2 regions of the Ancylobacter sp. IITR112 genome follow, and region 2 is predicted to be linked to the other one. Evidence: predicted binding sites of a transcription regulator. Region 2 holds the regulator's gene; the other holds the start of a gene.
The links. The regulator PhoB, encoded in region 2, activates phosphate uptake and scavenging genes when phosphate is short. The targets are predictions, from matches to a motif close to TGTCATNNANCTGTCAT.
Positions count from the first base shown of each region.

Region 1 (9,975 bases), 2.0 Mb from region 2:
TTGGCGGCCTTGTCGAGCGGGTAGCGCACGACGCCCCAGCTCTTGTCGGCCGGCTTGTAGGCGATGAGCTTGGTGAAGCCCTTCGGATCGTCCTTCCACTCGCGCTGCACGGCGATCCACACCGTCTCGTCGGCGCCGGTGCCGACCACCGCGACGCCCTCGAAGCCGAAGCGGCCGGCCTGCGCCGCCACCGCCTCGGGGAGCGCGATCTCCTCCGCGATGGCGCCATCCGCGCCGACACGCAGCAGCAGATTCTGCGTCGCCTTCTCCTTCTTCTCCGGGTTGCCCTCGGAGACGATCCAGAAGCCGCCTTCGGGACGCACCGCAATGCCTTCGAGGTCGAGCCCCTTGGCCGGGGCGCCGTCCTTGGTCACAACTGTCGCGGCGGTGATCTTCGCCGGCTTAGCATTGGCGTCCACGGTGAGGATGCGCGCCTGCGCATAGGCGCTGTCGGTCACGGCATAGAGCTTGCCCGGCTCCTTGGCATCGGCAGCGAAGCCCGAGAGTGCCGACCACCAGATCGGCAGGCCGTCCGGGCCGTCGACCGAGAGCAGGGTGGGATAGGCGGCCGTGGCGCCGGGCTGGCGCTGATAGAGCGTGACGACCGAGCCGATGCCGCCATCCTCGCGGTTGTCGGTTTCGGCGGCGGTGACGAACAGGTCGCGCTTGGGCAGCGCCACCAGCCCTTCCGGCCCGATGCCGCCGGGCAGCACCTGCAGGAATTCCGGCGCCGCGCCGGGGCCCTTGTCGCGATAGACGAAGACCAGCGAGCCGCGCTCGGAGGCGACGAAGATCAGGCGGTCATCGCCGAAGGTCGCGACTTCCGCGCCCTCCATCTCGATGCCCTTCTTGTTGCGCTTCTCGGGATAATGGCCGAGGCGCACCGCCATGTGCTCGGGCGCCGTGCCGCTCTCGAACAGCAGCTTGCCGGTCTTGTCGAAGATGGAGAAGCCGCGCGTGCCGCCCTTCCAGTCGCCTTCATTGGCGATGACGAAGCGCTCATCGTCGATCCACTGCACGGTGTCGGGTTCGCGCGGCACCGCCTTCATCGAGCCGGAGAGGTCGATCACCCCGTCCTTCTTGGTGTCGATCTTGTCGAGGTCCACCGTGCCGGCGGAGAAATGCGAGAGGATCTTGCCGGTGGGCAGGTCGACCACGACGATGTGGTTGTTTTCCTGCAGCGTGACCACGACCTCGTTGCGGGAATTGATGTCGACATATTCCGGCTCCGGGTCCTCGGGCGCGATCGCCGCGAGACCGGTGAGGTCGATCACCTTCTTGGAGGCGTCAACGACGCGGCCATCCTTCACCTCGAAGGTGGTGAGGTTGCCGGCCGGAAGCTGCGGCAGCGCGCCGTCATTGATGTCCTCGTCGCGCTCGTTTTCGATGGCGATGGCGAGGTAGCTGCCGTCCGGGCTCTTGGTGATCGAATCCGGCTGGCCGCCGAGGTCGATCTTGTCTTCGACCTTGCGGGTGGCGAGGTCCACCACCGCGAGATGGCCCGAGGGCTTGGACTTCGATTCGGAGGTGTTGACGCCGACATAGGCCTTGGAGCCGATCACGACAGTCGTGGTGGGCTCGCCGTCGAGCGCGACCACGCCGGCCGCCTTCGGCGCCGCCGGATCGGTAATGTCGATGAAACCGATGCGCTGGCCGGGGCTGTCGCTATAGATCAGCGTGTTGCCATCCTCGGTATAGGTGATGATCTCGGCCGCGGTCGACTTGGTCGGGTCGACGCCCGTCGGCAGATTGTCCACCACGTTGAAGGTGGCGATCCGGTTGAACGGCGCCTCGGCCGCGAGCACGGGGGCGGTCAGGGCGACGAGGGCGAGCACCGCGGCGGAGGCAGTGGCGAGAAGCATCGGGCGCATGAGGGTCTCCGATCGGATACGGGCGGGTCGGCCCGCGCTGCTGCGGTTCAAACGCCTCCCCATGACAAAGGGATGACGAAGCGCCGGCACCAGCAGCGGCGGCACAGACACGCCGCTGCGGTAGCCAGGCGCCGTGCGGCAGCGAAACCGCAACACCCGGCATCGGCCTTTGCGTCAGCGGGCGTGTATTCGACTTTCGGACGAAAGGATTACAGTAAAAATCATGAATTAGGGCTTGCACTCGGTCTTGCGGCATCGTCTCCTTGTCGCATCGGGACAAGGCGCCGAAGCGCCGCCCGGCGGGGTCGACCCGCGAGGAAACGCCAGAGGAGGTACCGCCCATGACCGAAACGTCAGGGAAGATCACGGACGCGCGTCCGGATGTCCGCACCAGCCGTCGCCGCTTCATCACCACCGCCGCGGCGGTCGCCGCCGGCGCCACCATCGCCGCCCCGGCCGTGCACGCACAGGCGCCGATCAAGCTGAAATTCCAGTCCACCTGGCCGAACAAGGACATTTTCCACGAATTCGCCGGCGACTATGTGAAGCGCGTCAACGCCATGACCGGCGGGCGCGTCGAGCTTGAAATCCTGCCGGCCGGCTCGGTTGTCCCGGCGTTCCAGATGCTGGACGCGGTATCCTCCGGCATTCTCGACGGCGGCCACGGCGTCGCCGCCTATTGGTACGGCAAGAGCAAGGCGTTCTCGCTGTTCGGCACCGCGCCGGCCTTTGGCTGGGACGCGGACGAACTGCTCGGCTGGGTCCGCTTCGGCGGCGGCCAGGAACTCTATGACGATCTGGTGCAGAACACGCTGAAGCTGAATGTCGTCGGCATGCTGACCGGGCCGATGCCCAGCCAGCCGCTGGGCTGGTTCAAGAAGGAGATCACCAGCGCCGACGACATGAAGGGCATGAAATACCGCACGGTGGGCCTCGGCGCCGACCTGTTCAAGGAGTTCGGCGCAGCGGTGACGATCGTCCCCGGCGGCGAAATCGTGCCGGCGATCGACCGCGGCCTGCTCGACGGCGCGGAGTTCAACAACCCCTCCTCCGACCTCATCCTCGGCTTCCCGGACGTGGCCAAGGTCTACATGCTCGGCAGCTATCACCAGGCGCTCGAATGCTTCGAGATCCTGTTCAACAAGACCAAGTTCGACAGCCTGCCGAACGACGTGCAGGAAATTCTGCGCGGCGCCTCCGACGCCACCTCCTCCACCATGATGTGGAAGGCGCAGGACCGCTATTCCAAGGACCTCGAAGCCATCAAGGCGCGCGGCGTCAAGGTGCTGCCGACGCCCAAGGCGGTGCTGGAAGCCCAGCTCAAGGCCTGGGACGTGGTGATCGCCAACCTGTCGGCCGATCCGGTGTTCAAGAAGGTGGTCGACAGCCAGAAGGAATGGGCCAAGCGCATTGTCGGCTTCCGGCTGGAATATGAGCCGGATTCCAAATTCGCCTACGACCACTTCTTCAAGTCGGCCTGATCTGCGGTCGCGTGCGCCCCTCTCCGGCAACGGAGAGGGGCTTTTGGTTTCGGTAGCTGCCGCTATCCGCCCAAATCGTGCTGTCGAGCGCCGCGTGGCGGGACGATGCCGCGCGCCTGCGCGGCCACCCGCACGGACCGCGCCACCCGACGACGTGCCACAAGAGGCCCCCCATGCAATCCATCCTACTCGGCGTCGATCGGCTGAACGCCTTCATCGGCAAGCTGTTCGCCTGGTGCATCGTCATCCTGATGGCGGCGATCTGCTACGAGGTGTTCTGCCGCTACGTGCTGCGCGACCCCACCACCTGGGCGTATGATGTCAGCCTGATGCTCTATGGCGCGCTGTTCATGATGGCCGGCGCCTACACGCTCTCGCGCAACGGCCATGTGCGCGGCGATTTCATCTATCGCAAATGGTCGCCGCGCACCCAGGCCAAGAGCGACCTCACCCTGTACTTCCTGTTCTACTTCCCCGGCATCCTGGCGCTGATCTATTCGGGCTGGGGCTATTTCTACCTGTCCTATCTGCTGAACGAGCACTCCTCCTTCAGCCCGGAAGGACCGGTGATCTGGCCGTTCAAGGCGCTGATCCCCATTACCGGGGTGATGATGCTGTTGCAGGGCATCGTCGAGGTGGTGCGCTGCGGCATCTGCATCCGCGACGGTGAATGGCCGCAGCGCCTGCACGATGTCGAGGAACTGGAAAAGGTCATTCTCGACGAGGCGGCGGCCAAGGCGGAAGCCGAGGAAGCCCTGCTCAACGCCACCGAGCGCGAATCCACCACGCGGGGGTCCCTGTGATGTTTCTCTCCGATCCCGCGCTCGGCATGCTGATGCTGGTGCTGTTTCTCATCCTGCTGATGCTCGGCTTCCCGATCGCCTTCACGTTGATGGCCCTCGGTGTCGCCTTCGGCTACCTCTCCATCGGCGACGGCATCTTCCAGCTCTTTGTCCAGCGCACCTATTCGGTGATGGCGAACGACGTGCTCATCTCCATCCCGCTGTTCCTGTTCATGGGCTATGTGATCGAGCGGGCGAACATTCTTGACCGGCTGTTCCGCGCCATCCAGCTCGCCGCTGGCTGGATTCCCGGCTCGCTTGCCGTGGCGACGCTCATCACCTGCGCCCTGTTCGCCACCGCGACCGGCATTGTCGGCGCGGTGGTGACGCTGATGGGGCTGCTGGCCTTCCCGGCCATGCTGCGCGCCGGCTACGACACCAAGATCGCCTCGGGCGTGGTCTGCGCCGGCGGCTGCCTCGGCATCCTCATCCCGCCCAGCGTCATGCTCATTCTCTATGGCGCCACGGCCGGCGTGTCGGTGGTGAAGCTCTATGCCGCCGCCTTCATTCCCGGCATCACCCTGGCGGCGATGTATATCGGCTATGTCATCATCCGGGCGATGCTGAACCCGTCTCTGGCGCCGAAACTGCCGGAATCGGAGCGCAACGTCCCGGTGGCGACGATCATCTGGGCGCTGCTGACCTCGTTCCTGCCGCTGGTGGCGCTGATCATCACCGTGCTCGGCTGCATCATCTTCGGCCTGGCCACGCCGTCGGAGGCGGCGGCGGTCGGCGCCTTCGGCGCCATCCTGCTGGCGCTGGCCTACCGCACCTTCAGCCTGGAGAAGCTGAAGGATTCGGTGTTCCTCACCGCCCGCGCCTCGGCCATGGTGTGCTGGCTGTTCGTTGGCTCGGCGGTGTTCTCCGCCGTGTTCGCGCTGCTCGGCGGCCAGCGCCTGGTGGAAGAGTTCATCATGGGGCTGGACATCGGGCCGATCGGCTTCCTGATCCTCACCCAGGTCATCATCTTCGTGCTGGGCTGGCCGCTGGAATGGACGGAGATCATCGTGATCTTCCTGCCCATCTTCCTGCCGCTGCTCGACCATTTCGGCATCGACCCGATCTTCTTCGGGGTGCTGGTGGCGCTGAACCTGCAAACCTCGTTCCTGTCGCCGCCTGTGGCCATGGCGCCGTTCTACCTGAAAGGCGTGGCACCCAAGAGCGTCAGCATCGAGGAGATATTCTCCGGCGTCATGCCGTTCATCTTCATCGTCGTCTTCGCGATGGTGCTGCTCTATACCTTCCCGAACTTCGCGCTCTGGCTACCCAATTATCTCTATGGTGGGTGACGGCCGCGACCCAACAAAAGCAAACGGGCCCGCAAGGGCCCGTTTTCATGTCCGCCGGCCTTAACGTTCTCAGGCCGCCGGGGCGCGCGGATCGCCCGGCGCGGTTTTCCAGCCCAGCGCGGGGAATCGCACCACCCGCCGGCCGCGAAAATCCGCCTCGCAGACGAGATGGCCGCGCTCTTCCATATAGGTGAGCAGCCAGCGCCCGCGCGAGGGCGACCGGCTGCCATAGGCCTTCGCCAGCGCCTCGTCCGCCGGCGAGGGCGCGCCTTCCATGCCGGCGCGCGCCAGCAGCAGGAACACGCCCTGCATCTCCTCCGGCAGGCCCGCCGCCTGATCCACAGCCCGCGCCCAGCCCTCGTCGCCGTTGCGGGATTCCAGCCCGGCGCGGGCGATGGCGAGCCGGCGGGTGAAATCGGCGAGGTCCGGCACCTTGGAGCCGAGCCGGCGCACCCGGCAATGCACCAGGAAATCCGGGTACAGCGCGGCAGCGGAGCGGAACGGTGCCTCGGGATCGGAAACGAACTGGCGCACGATTTCCTCGACCAGCGCCTCGCGCTCGGCGGCGAAGGCGGCGGCGGCTTCGGGATCGACCGGCGCGGGCGCGGGCGGCGGAGCGTCCTCCAGCGTTTCAAGAATGGCGTCGGTGGCGGCGGGCTCGCTGCGGGCGGGCGGCGCAGGCAGCGGCTCGGTGCCGAGATCGTCGAAGATCAGGTCCTGGATCTCCGCCGTGCCGAGTTCCGGCGGCGGCAGCAGCGAGGGGCGCCCATTGCGGCTCGCCGTCTCGACATGGCCGATCTTCACCGCCACCGGGCGACGCGCCAGCGCCGGGCCGAGCGCGACGAAGGAGCCGGTGTTGAGATCGCGGAAACTCTCCGCCTGCCGCTTCTCCATGCCGAGCAGGTCGGCGGCGCGCGCCATGTCGATGTCGAGGAAGGTGCGCCCCATCAGGAAGTTGGAGGCTTCCGCCGCGACGTTCTTCGCCAGCTTGGCGAGGCGCTGGGTGGCGATGACGCCGGCAAGGCCGCGCTTGCGGCCGCGGCACATGAGATTGGTCATCGCCGAGAGCGAGACGCGCCGCGCCTCGTCGGAAATCTCGCCGCCGCCGGCGGGCGCGAAAAGCTGCGCCTCGTCCACCACCACCAGCATGGGAAACCAGTAGTCGCGGTCGGCGTCGAACAGGCCGTTGAGGAAAGCGGCGGCCGAGCGCATCTGCGCGTCGGCATCCAGCCCTTCGAGGTTGAACACGACAGAGGCGCGGTGCTTGCGGATGCGGGCGGCGATGCGCTGAATCTCGCCGGCGGTGCGCTCGGCGTCGATCACCACATGGCCGAAGCGCTCGGCCAGGCCGACGAAATCGCCTTCCGGGTCGATGATCGCCTGCTGCACATGGCCGGCGCTCTGTTCCAGCAGCCGGCGAAGCAGATGCGATTTTCCCGAGCCGGAATTGCCCTGCACCAGGAGGCGCGTGGACAGAAGCTCTTCCAGGTCGAGCCGAACCGGCTGTCCGGCGTTGCTGCTTCCAAGCTCGATACCGATCTTCATCTGCGCTGACGCATCCCTCAACCGGCCCTGCTCCGCCGCAGGGGCCGAATGGTTGGTTTGCCCGCCTCCCCAAGCCGAACAGTGCGGCGGGAGGCCGCTCCGGCCGCCGCGCCCGGCCCTGCCTTTAGCACGTGGCAAGGGCCCGCGCCGCGAACCGAGAAGAACTCCACAGATTCGGCCCCGCTCGACAAGCCCCGTGCTTCGCGCCACTCTGCCGCCATGTCGTCACCGCCCTTCTTCACCATCGGCTATGAACAGGTCTCCTCCGCCGCCGTGCTGGACACGCTGAGCGGCGCCGGCGTGGACCTGCTGGTCGATGTGCGCGCCGTCGCCGCCTCCCGCCGCGCCGGCTTTTCCAAGAGCCACCTCGCTGCCGGCGTGAGCGAGCGCGGCATCGGCTACCTGCATCTGCGCGGCCTCGGCACCCCGGCTGAGGGGCGGCAGGCCGCGCGCAGCGGGCACTATGGCGAGCTGCGGCGCATCTACGACGCCCATCTCGCCACCCCGACTGCGCAGGAGCAGCTCGACGAGCTGACCGCGCTGGTGAAGGCCGGCCGGCGGGTCTGCGTGCTGTGCTTCGAGCGGCATCCCGAGCACTGCCACCGGCAGATGGTCGCCGATCTCATCTGCGAGCGCGTCGGCGTCAGCGTCGAGCATCTGATGGCGCCGCCGGTCTGAACCGGGCACCCACCCTGCGACAAAACGCGGCATGCCGGGGCGTGTATCGCCATCCACGCTCGCCCTTCGGTTGATTGAGGCCAGTCACGGCGGGTGCTCGGATAAGGCGCACTTCCTGAAGCCCCACAACCGTGAGCGCGGCGATGCCCTCTTCGCCGGCGCGTTTACTCGCGCCTCTCCTCGCGGCGACGGTCGCTGCCGCGTGCCCGGCTTCCGACGCGGCAGCCGAGGAGGGCGCGGAGGCGTCGCTGCGACGGCGGCTCTATTTCTACACCGGGATGGATATCGCCCGCGACAATGGCTATGGCTGGGGCGGCATGGCCTGGGCGCCCTTCGCGCCGATGGACCGGGAGGGGCTGCGCCTGCGCACCCAGACCGGCGGCGGGCGCTATGAGTACCGCACCGAGGCCGTGCCGGGCGGCTGGAACAGCGTCGACAAGACCGATGGCGAGGTGCTGCTCGGCTGGCAGTTCCTGCGCGGCCCTCACGCGCTGGCGCTCTATGCCGGGGTCAATGTCATCGACAACCGGCTCGACGCCCCCGATCCCGGTAATCGCGACCAGGGCACGCATTGGGGTGGCAAGGCCGTCGTTGAATGGTTCTACCGCCTTGATGAGCGCTGGACGCTCACCGCCTCGCTCAGCGGCTCCACGGCGGATAGCAGCATCACCGGGCGCGCCACCGCCGGCTGGCGGGTCTTCCCCTGGCTCGATCTCGGCGTCGAGGCCGGGGCCACCTCCGACTGGCCGGACGAGAGCGCCCGGCTCGGCCTGTTCCTCGCCTGCCCACTGCAAGCGGGTGAGTGGCTCGACTGGCAACTGCGCGCCGCCGCCGGCTGGAACTGGAGCGGCGACAGCGACGACAGCCCCTATGGCACGCTGTCCCTGTTCATCCCTTTCTGAGGCGTCGGCTCAGGCGTCCTCCGCCCGCATCGCCTCCAGCGCGGCGGCGGCATCGACATCGGCGGCGGCGGCGATCTCGTGGATTTCCAGCGCCTCAAGGTCCTCGCTCGTGTCGACATCGACAAAGGCGCCCTCCCCCTCCACCGGCAGCTCGACGACGAAATCGGGATTGTCGGCGAGGATGCGACGCGCGCCGACATCGCCTTCCAGCGTCATCAGCGCCGGGAACAGCGCGCGCGCCAGCGCCACCGGGTTGCCGCGACGGCCCTGCCCCACCGGCACCGCAGCCAGCCTCCCCCGCGCGGGATCGAGCGCATCGGCGAGGCGGTCGATGAGAGCAGGCTCCACCTTCGGCATGTCGCCGAGCAGAACCACCACGCGCTCCGTCTCCTTCGGCAGCGCCGCGACGCCGGCGCGCAGCGAGGTGGAGAGGCCGCGCGCGAAATCGGGGTTGGCGGCGAAGGTGACATCGAGCCCGTCGAGCGCCGCCCGCACCAAAGCGTCTTCATGGCCGGTGACCACGATCACCGGCCGCGTCCGTGCCGCCAGCGCCGTCTCCACCACCCGGCGCACCAGCGGCACACCGCCGAGCGGCAGAGTCAGCTTGTGCGACTGCGGCATGCGCGTGCCCTGCCCGGCGGCGAGCACCAGCGCCGCCGGCGGGCGGGCGGGACGGCGGCGCAGTTCGCCGACCAATTGGGCAAGGATCGACACCGCGATCTCCGCCGGCGTCGCCGCGCCGATATCGAGCCCGATTGGCGCGCGGATACGCTCAAGCGCGGCGCGCGACATCCCGCGGCCCGCGAGCCGTTCCAGCCGGCCGGCATGGGATTTACGCGAACCGAGCGCGCCGACATAGAAGCAGCCGGCGCTAAGCGCCGCCTCCAGCGCGGGATCGTCGATCTTCGGGTCATGCGCCAGCGCCGCCACGGCGGTGAACGGGTCGAGAGGCCGCTCGGCCAGCGCATCCTGCGGCCATTGAGCCCGCACATCGACACCGGGAAAGCGCTCGGGCGTCGCGAAGGCGGTGCGCGGGTCGATGATCGTCACCTCGAAGCCGAGCGCTGCCGCCATCGGCGCCAGCGTCTGCGAGATATGCACCGCGCCGGTGATGACGAGACGTGGCGCGGGAAGCTGGACGGTGAGGAACAGCCGCCGTCCCTCCGCCTCCACCCGCCCACTGCGGCCGCTGCGCAGCGCTTCCGCCAGATGCGGCGCCAGCGGATCGGTGCCGGCGTCGCCGGCGCGCACCAGCCGCTGGGCGCCGCCGTCGAGATCGGTGACCAGCACGGCGGCGCGGCGGGCGGCGCGCTCGGCGTTCAGTTCATCGAGCAAGGTGAGGTCCATCAGCCGACCTTCTCGACATA
Region 1 covers NZ_JBGCUS010000001.1:2,048,391-2,058,365, forward strand. Annotated here, with positions in the region: gene AAC979_RS09970 (esterase-like activity of phytase family protein) at 1-1,871, opposite strand, end outside; gene AAC979_RS09975 (TRAP transporter substrate-binding protein) at 2,213-3,352, shown strand; gene AAC979_RS09980 (TRAP transporter small permease subunit) at 3,526-4,155, shown strand; gene AAC979_RS09985 (TRAP transporter large permease subunit) at 4,155-5,483, shown strand; gene AAC979_RS09990 (ATP-binding protein) at 5,553-7,028, opposite strand; gene AAC979_RS09995 (DUF488 family protein) at 7,248-7,706, shown strand; gene bcsS (cellulose biosynthesis protein BcsS) at 7,850-8,608, shown strand; gene AAC979_RS10005 (XdhC family protein) at 8,618-9,955, opposite strand; gene AAC979_RS10010 (XdhC family protein) at 9,955-9,975, opposite strand, start outside.
Region 1: a site for PhoB is predicted at 1,933-1,949, ahead of AAC979_RS09970 (esterase-like activity of phytase family protein). Genes of this name have one in related genera too.

Region 2 (9,975 bases):
CGCCATCATCGGCTCGCTGATCCAGATCGGCGTCGCGCTCATCATCGGCACTCCCATCGGCCTGATGTGCGGCACCTTCCTCGCCGAGAACGGCCGCGGAACCCAGGTCGCCAACGCGGTGCGCTTCGTCAATGACGTGCTGCTGTCGGCCCCGTCCATCCTCATCGGCCTGTTCGTCTACCAGCTCCTGGTCGTCCCCTTCGGCGGCTTCTCCGGCTGGGCGGGTGCTATCGCCCTGGCGATCATCATCATTCCGGTGGTGGTGCGCACGACGGAAGACATGCTGAACCTCGTCCCCATCGGCCTGCGCGAAGCCGCCTTCGCCCTCGGCGCCCCGCAGTGGAAGGTCGTCACCTTCGTCACCTGGCGCGCCGCCCGGGCGGGCATCGTCACCGGCATCCTGCTCGCCGTTGCCCGCGCCGCCGGCGAGACCGCGCCGCTGCTGTTCACCTCGCTCGGCAATAATGGCTGGTCGGTCAGCCTCGATGCGCCCATGGCCAGCCTGCCGATCGCGATCTATCAATATGCGGCCAGCCCCTTCGAGGACTGGGTTGCGCTGGCCTGGGCCGGCGCCCTGCTCATCACCGTCGGGGTGCTGACCCTGAACATCCTTTCCCGCCTCGTCCTGGCGAAGATGAAGTGAGACGGACCATGAACTTCGCACCTGAAACGTCGATCGACATCGCCTCCGCCGTCAACCGCGCCACCGCGCCGGCGGCCGAAGCCAAGCTCAAGGTCGAGAAGCTGAACTTCTTCTACGGCGACAACCACGCGCTGAAGAACATCAATTTCGAGATCCCGGAAAAGCGCGTCACCGCGATGATCGGGCCCTCGGGCTGCGGCAAGTCCACGCTGCTGCGCATCTTCAACCGCATGTACCAGCTCTATCCCGGCCAGCGCGCGGAAGGGAAGATCCTGTTCGACGGCGCGGACCTGCTGAGCAAGGATCTCGACTCCACCGTGGTGCGCTCGCGCATCGGCATGGTGTTCCAGAAGCCGACGCCCTTCCCGATGTCGATCTACGACAACATCGCCTTCGGCGTGCGCCTGCATGAGCGCCTCTCCAAGGCGCAGATGGACGAGCGTGTCGAGTGGTGCCTGCGCAAGGCGGCGATCTGGGAGGAGACCAAGGACCGGCTCCACACTTCCGCGCTCGGCATGTCCGGCGGCCAGCAGCAGCGCCTGTGCATCGCCCGCACCATCGCGGTGCGGCCGGAAGTGATCCTGCTCGACGAGCCCACCTCGGCGCTCGACCCGATCTCCACCTCGAAGATCGAAGATCTGATCGACGAGCTGAAGCAGGAATTCACCATCGTCATCGTCACCCACAACATGCAGCAGGCGGCGCGCTGCGCCGACATCACCTCGTTCTTCTATCTCGGCGAGCTGATCGAGGTCGCCGCGTCGAACGAGATTTTCACCAACCCGCGCGAAGCCCGCACCCGCGACTACATCACCGGCCGGTTCGGTTGAGCCCGCGACGAGAGAGGCCTGCCCCATGACCGAACATATCGTCTCGTCATTCGACACCGACCTCAAGGAACTCGGCCGCAGCGTCGTCGAGATGGGCGGACAGTCCGAGCGCCTCGTCGCCGATTCCGTGCAGGCGCTGGTCAAGCGCGACACGGAACTGGCGCAGAAGGTGATCGTGCTCGACGGTCCGGTCGACCTGCTGCAGCGCGAGATCGAGGAAAAGGCGGTGCTCATCATCGCCCGTCGCCAGCCGCTGGCCGGCGACCTGCGCGAGATCGTCGCGGCGATGCGCATCGCCAATGATCTCGAGCGCATTGGCGACCTCGCCAAGAACACCGGCAAGCGTGTGCTCGCCCTCACCGGCGAGTTCCACCCGCAGAAGCTGGTGCGCGGCGTGGAGCACATGTCCACCATCGTGCTCGAACAGCTCAAAGTGGTGCTCGACGCCTATGCCACCCGCGACGAGACGCGGGCGCTGGAAGTCTGGCAGCGCGACGGCGAGGTCGATGTGCTCTACACCTCGCTGTTCCGCGAACTCCTCACCTATATGATGGAGGATCCGCGCAACATCTCGCTGTGCACGCATCTGCTGTTCTGCGCCAAGAACATCGAGCGCATCGGCGACCACGCGACCAACATCGCCGAGACCATCCACTATCTTGTGACCGGCCAGCTTCTCACCGAGGAGCGTCCCAAGCAGGACACCAGCAGCCTGACCAGCGTCGCGTTCCCGGCCTGACGCCGGCGACCCGCGACCGCTCGGGAACGACATCATGCCCACCAACATACTGATCGTGGAGGATGAGGAGCCCCTCACCCTCCTGCTCCGCTACAATCTCGAATCCGAAGGCTATTCGGTCGATAATGTCGGGCGGGGCGACGAGGCGGAGACAAGGCTGCGCGAAAGCGTGCCGGACCTCCTCATCCTCGACTGGATGCTGCCCGGCCTCTCCGGCATCGAACTGTGCCGCCGCCTGCGCGCCCGGCCGGAAACCGAGCGGATGCCGATCCTCATGCTCACCGCCCGCGGCGAGGAGACCGAGCGCGTGCGCGGTCTCGCCACCGGTGCGGATGACTATGTGGTGAAGCCGTTCTCCGTCCCCGAGCTGGTGGCCCGGGTGCGGGCGCTGCTGCGCCGCGCCAAGCCGGAGCACATCTCCACCTTGCTGCGGGCCGGCGACATCGAGCTCGACCGCGAGACCAAGCGCGTGCACCGCGCCGGGCGGGAACTGCATCTCGGCCCGACGGAATTCCGCCTGCTGGAATTTCTCATGCAGTCGCCCGGCCGGGTCTATTCGCGCGAGCAGTTGCTCGACGGCGTGTGGGGGCAGGACGTTTATATCGACGAGCGTACGGTCGATGTGCATGTCGGCCGGCTGCGCAAGGCGCTCAACCGTCCGCGCCAGCCGGACCCGATCCGCACCGTGCGCGGCTCCGGCTATTCCTTCAACGAGATGTTCGCCCGCGCGCACTGAGCGCGGGCGAGCCGCCGGCCGGTCACCGCCCGCCGCCTCAGGCTGTGCGTGCCGGCGCGGCGCGGTAGTGCGCCTCGATTTCCAGCAGGCGCTGCTTGCGCCACAGCCCGCCGCCATAGCCGGTGAGGGCGCCGTCAGTACCGAGCACACGGTGGCAGGGGATGATGAGCGCGAGCTGGTTGGCGCCGTTCGCCCGCGCCACGGCGCGGATGGCGGAGGGCGCGCCGATCCGGCGGGCGATGTCGGCATAGCTCGCCGTCGCGCCGGCCGGTATGCGCCGCAGTTCCGCCCAGACGGCGCGGGTGAAGGCGCTGCCGTCGAGCGCGACAGGCGTGGCAAACTCCGCCGACCGGCCGGCGAAATAGGCCGCGAGTTCGGCGCGGATGCTCTCCGTTGGCGCATAGCTGCCGATCCCCAGCTCCCCCTTCGCGCCCTTGCGCAGCCGGGTGATCTCCGCCGGCAGGCCGCGCCGCTCAACGAATTCGAGCAGGTGGAGATGGGTGGCGCTGGAAATCGCGATCATGTCGCCGAGCGGCGTGCCGATCCAGTCGGCGAGCAGCCGCCCCTCGCCGGCGATCTCGCCCGGTGCGCAGCCGATCAGCCGGGCGAAGGCGGCGCGGAAGGCGCTGGCGGACTGGAAGCCGGCCTCCTGCTGCGCGGCGATGACCGATCCGCCGAGCGCCAGCGTCTCGAAGCCCTCGCGCAGCCGCCGGTGCCGGGCCATGTCGAGAAAGGTCATGCCGAATTGCCGCTTGAAGGCACGGCGGACGGTGGAGAGGTCATAGCCCATGCGGGTGATGTCGTCCTCGCCGAAGCGATAGGCCGGGCGCGCGTCGAGCGCGGCGAGCAGCGCCGCGATCATCGGGTCCGCCTCAGCGGCGGGCCGCAGCGGATGGCAGCGCTTGCACGGGCGGAAGCCAGCTTCGATGCAGGCGCCGATGGTGGGGCGGAAGCTGCAATTCTCGATCAGCGGCTTGCGCGCCGGGCAGGTGAGCCGGCAAAAGATGCCCGTCGTGGCGACGCAGACATAGGCGCGCCCCTCATAGCGCGCGTCACGCGCCAGCAGCGCCTGATAGAGCGTGGCGGCGTCCGGCAAGGTGAGGTCGAACAGGTCGTGCAGGGTTTCGGTCGGCATGGCCCGACGCTAGCACCGCGCCGGCACCGGCGCCGCCGGAAAACGGGCGGTTATTTTCCCGGCGCCCTCAACTTTCCGGCTGGTTGTGCCCCTTCTTCGGCCAGTTATGCGAGAGCACAAAGTCGGAGATGCGCGGGGCGATTTCGGCGCGGAAGCGCGAGCCGTTGAACACGCCGTAATGGCCCACGGTCGGCTGCAGGTAATGCGCCTTCATGTCGTCGGCGAGCCCGGAGCACAGGGTTTGCGCCGCCCGCGTCTGGCCGATGCCGGAAATGTCGTCATTCTCGCCCTCGACGGTGAGCAGCGCGACATTGCGGATCTTCGACGGATCGACCCTGGCGCCGCGATGGGTCATCAGCCCGCGCGGCAGCGCATGGTCGATGAACACGGTCTGCAGCGTCTGCAGGTAATATTCCGCCGGCAAATCCATGACCGAGAGATATTCGTCGTAGAACTCGCGGTGCTTGGCGGCGGAATCGCCGTCGCCCTTGACGAGGTGGCCGAACATGTCGGCATGGGCTTTCAGATGGCGCTCCAGATTCATCGCCATGAAGCCGTGCAACTGGAGAAAGCCGGGATAGACCTGCCGCATCACCCCGGCATTGGGCCAGGGCACGGTGGTGATGACATTGCGCTGGAACCACTCGATGCCGCGCTCTTCCGCGAAATGGTTCACCGCCGTCGGGCTTTCGCGCGTGTCGATCGGCCCGCCCATCAGCACCATGGAAGCCGGCACGTCGGGGTCGCCCATCTCTTCCATCCGCGCCACGGCGGCGAGCACCGGCACGGCCGGCTGGCAGACCGCGAGCGCATGCACCCCGCCACCGAGATGGTGGAAGATGTCGATGACGTAGTCGATATAGTCGTCGAGGCTGAACGGCCCCTCCGACACCGGCACGTTGCGCGCGTCCACCCAGTCGGTGATGTAGACATCGTGATTGGTCAGCAGGGTCTGCACCGTGCCGCGCAGCAGCGTCGCGTAATGGCCCGACAGCGGTGCGACGATCACCATGCGCGGCTGCGGCCGGCGCGGCTTCTGCGCGAAGTCGCGGCGGAAGTGCAGCAGCTTGCAGAAGGGCCGCTCCCACACGGTCTCGATCTCGACCGGCACGCTGACGCCGCCGACGCTAACCTCGTCAATGCCCCATTCCGGCTTGCCATAGCGCCGCGTCGTCCGCTCGAACATTTCCAGCGAGGCCGACATGGTCTTGCCGAAGCCGGTATGGCTCAGCGGGTTGGCCGGGTTGCGGTAGAACAGCCGCCCGGCATCGGCCATGACCCGCAGCGGGTCGAGCGCGGCATGGCCGAGTTCGAACATCCAGTACATCGGCCGTGTCAGGGCCGAGGCCACCTCCAGCGTCGCCTCGGGCGAGGCTACCGCTTCCGTCGCATCGGGCATATCGCCGAAAACGCCGATCGCCATGCTGTCCTCCGTCGTCCGCGCCGCTTTGGTACCGTCCCCGTGATCGGTCCTCGCTGGCCGTTCTTGTGCATTGCAGCATAAATAGGCTCTTTCACGCCCGCGTCAACGCGACTCCACCCTCGCATGACAGCTTCACGAAAGGCTATAGAGGGCCGCGCCCGTCCGCGAACGGTGCGCGCAGGGGCCGTTTCATGTCGCTTTCCCTCGATCATCCCATTGGCGAGCGCTTTTTCGGGCTGCGGCTGGATACGCTCATCCGCCTGCGCTGGCTGGCGATTTCCGGCCAGACCGTGGCTATCGTGGTGGTGCAGTGGCTGCTGGGATTCTCGCTGCCCATCGGCGCGAGCCTTGCCGTGGTGGCGCTGTCCGCCTGGCTCAATCTGGCGCTTCGCCTGCGCAATCCCGGCGCGCGGCGGCTGTCGGATGTGGAGGCGGCATGGCTGCTGGCCTATGATATCCTGCAGCTCGGCGCCCTGCTGTTCCTCACCGGCGGGCTGTCCAACCCCTTCGCGCTGCTGTTTCTCGCCCCCGTGCTGATCTCGGCGACGGCGCTGTCGCCGCGCACCACCATTCTGCTCGGCGTGCTGGCGGCACTGTGCGCGGCGCTGGTCGGCTTCTGGCACATGCCGCTGCCCTGGGCGGCGAGCAGCGCGCTCGGCGAGGTGCCGGAACTGCCGACGCTCTATCTCGTCGGCATCTGGCTGGCGCTCGCCATCGCCATCGCCTTCATGGGTGTGCATGCCTGGCGGGTGGCGGAGGAAACGCGCGAGCTGTCCGAGGCATTGGCAGCCACCGAGCTGGTGCTGGCGCGCGAGCAGCACCTCTCCGCGCTTGACGGACTGGCGGCGGCGGCGGCGCATGAACTCGGCACGCCGCTCGCCACCATCACCGTGGTGGCGAAGGAACTGGCACGTTCGCTGCCGCCCGACAGTCCGCTGAGCGAGGACGTCAAGCTGGTGAGCGAGCAGGCCGAGCGCTGCCGCGCCATTCTGCGCCGGCTCACCACGCTGGATTCCGGCGAGGCGCCTTTCGACCGCATGCCGATCTCACATCTGCTGGAGGATGTGGTGGCGCCGCACCGCAATTTCGGCATCACCATCGCCGTCACCCTGCCCAATGGCGCCCCGGGCGAGCCGATCATCGCCCGCAATCCCGGCCTGCTCTACGGCCTCGGCAACATCGTCGAGAATGCCGTCGATTTCGCCGAAAGCCGCGTCAACATCGTTGCCAGCTGGAGCGAGGAGGAGGTGACGATCTCCGTCACCGATGACGGGCCGGGCTTTCCCATCGAGCTGCTGGACAGCATCGGCGCGCCCTATGTCACCAGCCGGGGGCGCAACCGCTGGAAGCGCGGCGCGGAATCGGAAGGCGAGGACCAGAACGGCCTCGGCCTCGGGGTGTTCATCGCCAAGACGCTGCTGGAGCGCACCGGCGCCGCGCTCACCTTCGTCAACCGCCCCCCGCCGGCGCATGGCGCCTCTGTCGGCGTGCGCTGGCCGCGCGGGCTGATCGACATATCAGGTGATCGTGAAGCGGAGAGCGACACCGGCGTGGCCGCACGGCCGTAGAAGGGGTTGCGACATTTTGATCTCGCTGCCCATGGGGTATAAGCTTGATCAAAAGTCGAATTGGCGACGCATCGCCGCGCGGGCCCGCCCGCCGGGGCGAGGCCGCAGCCGGCACAATGGAAAGCGTTGAGATGCTCGATACCGCCATGGAACCGCAGGACCGCACGCTGCTCATCGTCGATGACGACCGGCCGTTTCTGCAGCGCCTCGCGCGGGCGATGGAAACCCGCGGCTTCATGGTGACCACGGCCGAGACCGTGGCCGATGGGCTCGCCAGCGTCGAAGGCAGCGCGCCCGCCTATGCCGTGGTCGACATGCGCCTCGGCGACGGCAACGGCCTCGACGTGATTTCCGCCCTGAAGCGCCGCCGGCCGGAAGCGCGCGGCATCATCCTCACCGGCTATGGCAACATCGCCACTGCCGTGAACGCGGTGAAGATCGGCGCCGTCGACTATCTCGCCAAGCCGGCCGATGCCGACGACATCTGCGCCGCCCTCAACGCGCAGGGCGACTACAAGCCCCAGCTACCGGAAAACCCGATGTCGGCCGACCGGGTGCGCTGGGAGCATATTCAGCGCGTCTATGAGCTGTGCGGCCGCAATGTCTCGGAAACCGCCCGGCGCCTGTCCATGCACCGCCGCACGCTCCAGCGCATCCTCGCCAAACGCGCGCCGCGCTGACGCGGGCCGTCGCGGCGCTCTACGCAAAACTCCGCTAGGCCGGGGGAGGGCGGGCTTCTAGGTTCAGGTTCACGCAACGTCAGCGAGCGCCCCCGACCGATGAACGATGCCGCGTCCCGCCCGTCCGCCCCGCCCGCCGCCGAGTGGCATGCGCTTCCCCATGAGGAGGTGGCCGGCCGGCTCGGTGTCACCAGCACCGGGCTGACGCCGGAAGAGGCGCAGGCCCGGCTCAAGGCGCATGGGCCGAACGCGCTGCCCGAGCCGCCCGGCCGTCCGCCGCTGCTGCGCTTTCTCGCCCAGTTCAACAATGCGCTGATCTATTTCCTGCTGGCCGGGGCGAGCGCGGCGCTGGTGCTCGGCCATTATGTCGATGCCGGGGTGATCGTCGCTGTGGTGCTGGTCAACGCGCTGGTCGGCTTCATCCAGGAAGGCAAGGCCGAGCAGGCGCTGCGGGCGATCCGCAACATGATTTCCCCGCATGCCCATGTACTGCGCGCCGGCGGGCGGCAGCGCGTCCATGCCCGCGATCTCGTTCCCGGCGATCTCGTGCTGCTGGAGGCCGGCGACCGGGTGCCGGCCGATACGCGGCTCATCCGGGCGCGCGGCATGCTGATCGACGAGGCGATCCTCACCGGCGAATCGGTGGCGGCGGTGAAGAACGAGGCGCCGGCGCCGCCGGAGGCCCCGCTCGGCGACCGGCATTCCATGGCCTTTTCCGGCACCACCATCGCCGCCGGGCAGGGGGCCGGCATCGTCGTCTCCACCGGACCCCATACCCAGATCGGCCGCATCGGCCGGCTGATCGCCGAGGTCGAGCCGCTGGCGACGCCGCTGCTGCGGCAGGTGGACGCCTTCGCGCGCCGCTTCACCTGGCTGGCCATCGCCAGCGCGGCGGCGCTGTTCCTGTTCGCCGTCGCGGTGCGCGGCTATGGCTGGAGCGAAGCGCTCATCGCCGTGGTGGCACTGGCGGTGGGGGCGGTGCCGGAAGGGCTGCCGGCGGTCATCACCATCACGCTGGCCATCGGCGTGCGGCGCATGGCCCGCCAGCACGCCGTCATTCGCCAGTTGCCGGCAGTGGAGACGCTGGGGGCGACCTCGGTGATCTGCTCCGACAAGACCGGCACGCTGACCCGCAACGAGATGACGGCGCGCCGGCTGGTGGTCGCAAGGCCCGGCCAGCCGGAGATCGCCGTTTCCGGCATCGGCTATGACCCGGCCGGCGCGCTCGGCTGGGACAGGCCGGGCGACGCGGCCGATCCCGCCGACGCGGCCGCTTGGCTGCTGCGCTGCGGCCTGCTCTGCAATGACGCGCATCTCCACGCCGAGAATGGCGTCTGGCGGGCGGAGGGCGACCCGATGGAGGGCGCGCTCGTCACCCTCGCCGTCAAGGCGGGGCTCGATCCGGCCACCGAGCGCGCCGCCTTCGCCCGGCTCGACGAGATTCCCTTTGATGCCGCCTATCGCTTCATGGCCAGCCTGCATCGCAGCCCGGAGGGCGAGGCGGTGCTGTTCGTCAAGGGCGCGCCGGAGGAGGTGCTGCGCCTGGCCGGCCTGTCCGGCGACGGCGCCTGGGAGGCGGCGATCGACCGGGCGGCGGCGGCGGGCGAGCGGCTGCTGGGCTTTGCCATGAAGCGGCTTGCCGCGGCGCCGGCGCGTCTCTCCTTTGCCGATATCGGCGAGGGGTTCAGCTTTCTCGGCCTCGTCGGCTTCATCGACCCGCCGCGCCCGGAAGCGGTGGCCGCCATCTCCGAGTGCCGCAGCGCCGACATCGGGGTGAAGATGATCACCGGCGACCATGCCGCCACCGCCGGCGCCATCGCCCATCAACTCGGCCTCGCCGAGAACCCGGTGGTTGCCACCGGGGCGGAGGTGGACGCGGTCTCCGACGCGGACCTCGTCGCCATGGCGACGCGCACCAGCGTGTTCGCCCGCACGAGCCCGGAAAACAAGCTGCGCATCGTGCGGGCGTTGCAATCCACCGGCGCGGTGGTGGCGATGACCGGCGACGGCGTCAATGACGCGCCCTCGCTCCGGCAGGCGGATGTCGGCATCGCCATGGGCCGCAAGGGCACGGAAGCGGCCAAGCAGGCGGCGGAAGTTGTGCTGCTCGACGACAATTTCGCCTCCATCGTCGCGGCGGTGAAGGAGGGACGCACCGTCTATGACAACATCCGCAAGATGATCGCCTGGACACTGCCGACCAATGGCGGCGAGGTGCTGG
Region 2 covers NZ_JBGCUS010000001.1:4,055,504-4,065,478, forward strand. Annotated here, with positions in the region: gene pstA (phosphate ABC transporter permease PstA) at 1-643, shown strand, start outside; gene pstB (phosphate ABC transporter ATP-binding protein PstB) at 652-1,473, shown strand; gene phoU (phosphate signaling complex protein PhoU) at 1,499-2,212, shown strand; gene phoB (phosphate regulon transcriptional regulator PhoB) at 2,247-2,948, shown strand; gene AAC979_RS19305 (bifunctional transcriptional activator/DNA repair enzyme AdaA) at 2,986-4,083, opposite strand; gene AAC979_RS19310 (polyhydroxyalkanoate depolymerase) at 4,151-5,506, opposite strand; gene AAC979_RS19315 (ActS/PrrB/RegB family redox-sensitive histidine kinase) at 5,698-7,074, shown strand; gene AAC979_RS19320 (ActR/PrrA/RegA family redox response regulator transcription factor) at 7,191-7,754, shown strand; gene AAC979_RS19325 (HAD-IC family P-type ATPase) at 7,854-9,975, shown strand, end outside.